2 regions of the Marinicrinis sediminis genome follow, and region 1 is predicted to be linked to the other one. Evidence: predicted binding sites of a transcription regulator. Region 1 holds the regulator's gene; the other holds the start of a gene.
What was found. Region 1 encodes CtsR, which represses protease genes until heat stress. Its sites were predicted from a motif close to ATGGTCAATAAAGGTCAAACA; they were not measured.
Positions count from the first base shown of each region.

Region 1 (3,421 bases):
AATAAAATTCATGTTGTCATATCCGGGATATGCCTGTTGCCCTGTCGTCGTCAATGGGTGGACAAGTTGTTTCATCCAGGGGTAGATCCAATTCTTTCACGAATCATCTGTGCGCGTCTCATATCCCGCTCTTCAGGGCTTAGCTGGGTGCCCGAATATTGCTGCAGGAATCCCGGCTGGGTCATGACCATCAGCTCATTGTAGCTGCATGCAGCCACTCCTTGAATCAATGCCAGATCGATGCCGAGCCGAAGATCGGACAGACGCTGAGACGCTTCCTTGGAATCGATAATGTGGGCATGAGCCAGAATGCCGTAAGAGCGCTGAACCCGATCCATGATTCGATTTTTCGATTCCGACATCAGTTTCGTGCGTGCGGCTCGTTCATGTTCAATAATTTGTTTGACGACACTATGCAGATTATCCATAATTTCTTCTTCAGACTGCCCTAATGTAATTTGATTCGACACTTGGAACAGATTTCCTAGCGCCTCTGTCCCTTCGCCATAAATTCCTCTGACCGCAAGTCCGACCTGATTGACCGCACTCAGGATGCGATTGATCTGCTGAGTGAGGACCAGTGCCGGCAAGTGGAGCATGACGGAGGCTCGAAGTCCTGTGCCTACATTGGTCGGACAACTGGTCAGGAAGCCTCTCTGCTCATCAAATGCATAGTTCATCTGTGCTTCAAACAGATCATCCATTTGATTGGCCAGCGCCCACGCTTCCTTGATTTGCAGACCGGGATACAGGCATTGAATGCGCAAATGATCTTCTTCGTTTACCATAATACTAATCGCTTCATTGTCACTGAGAATGACTGCCCCATTTCGAGAGTCATTCGCCAGATTGGGACTGATCAGATGTTTTTCAACGAAAACTCTGCGCTGCAGGTCATTCATTTCGGATAACGGCAACCACTCAAATGAAGCCACTTCCTGAAATTCCTCATCATCCGCCACTTTTTTTGCCAGATTCATGACTTCTTCAGATTGATGGTTGGTGGCCAGCATAGGGAAGGGATAGGACTGCACATTCCGTGCCAGCCTGATTCGACTGCTGATCACGATGTCCGATTCAGGACCTCCGCCTTTCATCCATTCACTTAATGCCTGATCCATAAAACGTTCAAGTGACACCTCGTCTCCTCCTTTACATCCCGGATATTTTCCGTTCCAGCTCTCGAATCTGATCTCTCAGCTCGGCGGCCTGCTCGAACTCTTCTTGTTCGATTTTCTGATGCAGCCGTTCCTTCAACTGATCAATTTCGCGTCGGTACTTTATTTTCCCGCCTGACCTGGCCGGAACTTTTCCAGCGTGAGTGGTGGTGCCGTGAACCCTCCGGAAAACGGGATCGAGACGAGCAGCAAAATATTTATAGCAGTCGCTGCAGCCAAACCGTCCTATTTTTCCAAACTGACTGTATGTGAGGCCACAGGTTTCGCATCGCAGTGGCTGCTCTGTTTTGGAGAAGGCGGAGTTGGATGGTTCAAAATCAAGCAAACCGGACAATAAATTATGAATGGAAAACCCATTCGGTGCGCCCGGTATTTTGTCTCCCCGTTCCCTGGCACATACTTCACAGAGATGATACTCCGTTTTTTCTCCATTTATAATTTTCGTAAAATGCAATGATGCAGGACGGCTTCCACATTCCTGACAGACCATGGATGCTGACCTCCTTTGTTTCTAGTGTATTCCACTCGACATTCTCTTAGCCTTCCGGCATCAGATAAAGGATCTTCTAAGCGTCTATCACTTAAGTATCGTCTCCATGATGAGCGAAAGCTCTTCACCCAATCTGTGACCTTAATCTGTTCCTTGCGATTTGTCACTTACGATCTGTCCACCTACGTCTTCGTCAATAAGGCGATGAGCATCGCTTTAAGCAGTTTCGCCCGAATTTCATCACGCAGTGGGAGCTTGAGCACCAGTACTTCCCGGGATATAGCCGCCTTTAACAAGTGGGCTTCCCGTTTCGTCAGAATATCGCCATCCTCAAGCTGATAGATCAGCCCCTCAGCGGTACTCTGATCAATTCTGGGGCCGATGGTTTGAATCAGGAAGTCATCCAGCTTCGCATGCTGCGGCAAACAAACTTTTTGAATGCGAATGTATCCGCCTCCTCCACGCTTGCTTTCCACAAGATACCCTTTTTCCAAGGTAAATCGTGTGCTGATCACATAGTTAATTTGTGAAGGGACACATTGAAATTGATCAGCTAGCTCATTGCGCTGGATCTCGATCATCTGATTCGAACTGTCCTGCAATATTTTTTTCAAATGCCGCTCAATCAAATCCGAAATGTTTCGCACCCTCACTCCTCCTTACCATGCAATATTCTTGATGAATCAGCATTTTACCGACTGTTTTTTGACTTTGACTTTCTTTGACTTTAATTATAGCGAATTTTTTTTCCCGATGCAAGTATGCCCTTCTGCTTGCCTGCATGTTGGCCTTTCGATATACATTGTTGCCTGTTCAGATGATTTTATCCGCCGTGAAAGCCGATGATCCCCGAGAATGGAAAAACCCAGACAGCTCGAGTGGCTGCCTGGGTTCTGCGTTTTCGTGAATGTCATTCGTGTGTGTTATTGCGTATCTCATTAGTAGGCGTAATGCAGTACAGGTTTTCCGTTTTCCAGAAACACGTCAAGATTCGGAAGGATCGTTTCCAAAATCTCTGCATGCACATAGGTCTCCCCGTTTTTCGTAATAAAATGTCCCTTTTGCTGATCGATGGTTTTTGACGTATTCCCATGCACGATGGTTCTCTTCGTATCCGTGCTCGTATGTTGGAACGAGACCGGAGCGAGGGTGCTCAAGAGACTCGTTTCCACGTACAGCTTGTCCTTAAAAACAGTGACGGCTGATTCATGCAGCACCTTCAGTCCATTCACGATCACGTAATCTGAGTAATCTTCCAGTGTGATGGTTTGGGTTCCCAGTGTATGCAGTCCTTTAACCAGTTGCGCCAATTCGTCCTCTTCATAAATATCCGGAACGAGGCCGACACCCTCAATGTCATGCTTGTTCGGTGTCAGATAAGCATCGGTCGTAAAGATCAGCATTCCCTCATTAGAAAGCTGGAAAACATGCTGCATTCTGGCCTTGCCATACGTAGGCGTCCCGATAATTTGGGCTTTGCCATGATCCTGGAGCGCACCGGCCAATATTTCGGATGCACTCGCGGAGAAGTCATTGACCAGCACCACAATCGGGATATCCAGTTCTGTCCCTCCCAAGATGACATGCGGTCTGGTGTAGCCGGTCCGATCCGTCGTATGCATTAGCAACGTACGATCCCATAGCTGCTTGGCTATCTCATCCAGGACGTGAATGTAGCCGCCCTGATTATATCGCAGATCCAGTACGAGTTTTTCCATGCCCTGCTCCTTCAGCAGAGTGAGATGATCCTTGA
Region 1 covers NZ_JBHUMM010000038.1:59,661-63,081, forward strand. The annotation lists gene ACFSUC_RS13095 (protein arginine kinase) at 72-1,121, opposite strand; gene ACFSUC_RS13100 (UvrB/UvrC motif-containing protein) at 1,153-1,668, opposite strand; gene ACFSUC_RS13105 (CtsR family transcriptional regulator) at 1,851-2,315, opposite strand; gene ACFSUC_RS13110 (S41 family peptidase) at 2,607-3,421, opposite strand, start outside.

Region 2 (3,421 bases), on a different contig from region 1:
ACGAGGGAAACCGCTTTGGCCGCACCAGTTGTGGATGGAATGATGTTTTCTGCTGCTGCACGCGCACGACGAAGGTCTTTGTGTGGCAGGTCAAGCGTATTTTGGTCATTCGTGTAGGAGTGAACCGTTGTCATCATGCCTTTTACGATGCCGAACTTGTCATTCAGCACTTTCGCAAATGGAGCCAGACAGTTTGTTGTACAAGAAGCGTTGGAGATAATGGTGTGTTGTGCTGGATCATACTGCTCTTCGTTTACACCCATTACCACTGTGATATCTTCGTTGGAAGCCGGTGCAGAGATAATAACTTTCTTTGCTCCGCCTTTCAAGTGAAGCTCTGCCTTGTCTTTCGCTGTGAAAATACCTGTAGATTCAACTACGATTTCTGCGCCAACTTCAGCCCAAGGGAGTGCACCCGGATCTCTCTCAGCAAATACTTTAACGGATTTGCCGTTTACGATAATTTCTCCTTCACCCGCTTCAACAGTCGCATTGAAACGACCATGTGTGGTGTCATATTTCAGCAAATGAACCAGCGTGTTTACATCTGTCAAATCGTTAATCGCTACGATCTCAACTTCAGTGTTGTTCAATGCAGCGCGGAATACGTTACGACCAATACGTCCAAAACCGTTAATACCTACTTTTACCACAGTAATTCCTCCTATGAATTCAAATAGTATATTTTCAAAATGAGACAGATGCCCCATTATGAATGACGAATGATTTCCATCGCGGCCGCTTCATCGGTAACCAGTACATCCTCGTGACCGAATTTCAATACGGCGGCAATGGCTTCCCCCTTGCTCCGGCCTCCAGCAACCCCAATCACGACCTCTGTCTTCATGATGTCCTCCAGACGAAGTCCAACGGTCGGGATGTTGTGGACAACCTGACCATCGCGGTCAAAGTAATAGCCAAAGGCTTCTGCCAGCGAACCGGCCTTAGCCAGCTGACGCATGGCGTTCTCATCGGTTTTTCTCCGTCTGGCCATGGTCATAGCATCTCCGATACCATGCAGGACAATGCGGCTTTTCCGAATGAACTGAATGATTTCCTGAATGTTGGAATCTTGCATCAGGGTGTGATAGGCTTCCTCGCCCAAATGGTCCGGTACATGCAGCAATCGATAGCTGCTACCCGTTTTCTTAGCCATGATCGAAGCGACGGTATTGGCCTGCAGCTCGACTCGCTCACCCAGACCGCCTCTGGCAGGGACGAATACATTTCCCTTCCATTGGGACGATACGTTGAGACCCTCGGCCACCTCGGCCATCGTGGTGCCTCCGGCTACCGCAATGACATCCTCTGCTCCCACATATTTGCGAAGCGAAGCGGCTCCGGCTCGCCCGAGTTCCTTCAGGGTAGATTCTGATTGCTCGGAATCTCCCGGTACGATCACAACCTGCTTCAGACTATATAGCTGGCGAATGTGTGCCTCCATGTCTGTCAGTCCGAAGATGTCTTTCAGATAAGGCTGCATGTCTTCCAGCAGCTGTGCGCCGGCCTCAGTCACCCGCATGCCGATGCTCTCTGTCTCCAGCAGACCCTGCTCTTTCAGAAAATCCAGCTCGCTCCGAAGCGTGCGCTCCGTCATATGAAGCGAGATAGCCAGATTCCGGCGTCCAATGACACCGCTGAGCATCACATGGTGCAAAATGTTGTAACGCTTTTTCAAGGTATCAATGAAATCAGGCAAAAGATGTTTTTGAATTTCTATGAATTTTCTCATTCTCTCCACTCCAAATTCATCCCTTGCCTTAAAAAGCTGTCTGCGGTGCGTGGACATTATTAGTCCCGCTCTATCGTTTTGTGTCCCGCCTACAACTTCATTGTATTGAAAACAGACTGAAAATGCAAGATAAACTTTCCTGTATGGACGTCTTGATTTTTATTAGAAACTGCGATAGAATAATTCTTGCTGTCCCTGATATCCCTGATCGCGCAGCCATCATCGTTTATACGATGGCGAGTCGGGGTTCAGACTGACATATACGTGCGCTCGTGGTCCAATGGATATGACGCAGGCCTCCGGAGCCTGAGATCGAGGTTCGATCCCTCGCGAGCGCGCCATCTAAAGATTTACCCTAATTTGACGATTTTCATACCCGTCAAAATTTTTTTGATCTATGTTTGACCTTTCTTGACCTTAATGTTTATTTCCGATATAGTATTACTTAGCTACTTCCTAACCGTTCCCCGGATGTCTTGAATCGATGGATTTAGGCTATTCTAGGAGTAAGAATGGATAGGTTCATTTTTTGAAGGAGGGTTTACCAATGAGCTATGTACCTATGGTTGTCGAACAAACCAATCGCGGAGAGCGTGCCTATGATATTTATTCGCGCTTGCTGAAGGATCGCATCATTTTCCTGGGCACCCCGGTCAATGACGTGGTGGCCAACTCGATTATTGCGCAGATGCTGTTTCTGGCTGCAGATGATCCGGAAAAAGACATTTCTCTATATATCAACAGCCCGGGTGGTTCGATCACCGCAGGAATGGCGATCTTTGATACGATGCAGTTTATCAAGCCTGATGTCTCTACGATCTGTGTAGGAATGGCAGCTTCGATGGGCGCTTTCCTGCTGAATGCGGGAGCGAAAGGAAAACGTTATTGTCTGCCAAACAGTGAAGTGATGATTCATCAGCCGCTAGGTGGAGCTGAAGGTCAAGCCAGCGATATCGAAATTCGTGCAAAGCGAATTCTGAAAATGAGAGATAAGCTCAATCAGATTCTGGCAGAACGTACCGGCCAGCCGCTTGAACGAATCGAGAAAGATACAGACCGCGATTACTTTATGAGTGCAGAAGAAGCAAAAGAATATGGTATCGTCGATCGCGTCATTGAAAAGGTATAATCTAATTATGACAAACGAAAAGGTATCTGGCCGAAATGCATGCATTTCGGGCTCAGATACCTTTTTTTAATGGCTGTTATTTTATTTTTGCTCATCGAGCGGGAAAAACAGCAGATTCACAGGCAGGGAAGAACCGGCTGCCGGAATGAGCTCCAATTTCAACTCTTTCTCGGTGCCCTTCGTTCTGGCGATCAATTGAGCGCCATCGTTGACATTGAGGATGCCTGATTTGGGTACCATTTGCGGCACGCCGTTAATGGCCACTGGACCCTTGTAATTTCCACCGCGCGGAACGAGCAGCACCGCCATTTTTTCAGGGCGTTCAATGACCAGTTCATAGGTGACACCATAGTTTCCGGTCAGCGAAGTGGCGATGCCACGCATGGGATCAAAGCCCGGTGTGAACGGATCCAATTTCCCGTCTCCGATTGACAATTTTGCCGGCTCGGTCAATCCCGCTCCATCATAACGAAGTTGCTTGGAAGAGGCGACAAACGTGCCCCGGATATGATTGACATAAGGCAGAGGTGGATACGTATCCAGGTTAGACGCGGAATCTC
Region 2 covers NZ_JBHUMM010000007.1:263,897-267,317, forward strand. The annotation lists gene gap (type I glyceraldehyde-3-phosphate dehydrogenase) at 1-653, opposite strand, end outside; gene ACFSUC_RS05150 (sugar-binding transcriptional regulator) at 710-1,732, opposite strand; tRNA gene ACFSUC_RS05155 (tRNA-Arg) at 1,999-2,073, shown strand; gene clpP (ATP-dependent Clp endopeptidase proteolytic subunit ClpP) at 2,280-2,861, shown strand; gene ACFSUC_RS05165 (stalk domain-containing protein) at 2,943-3,421, opposite strand, start outside.
Region 2: a site for CtsR is predicted at 2,131-2,151, ahead of clpP (ATP-dependent Clp endopeptidase proteolytic subunit ClpP). Genes of this name have one in related genera too.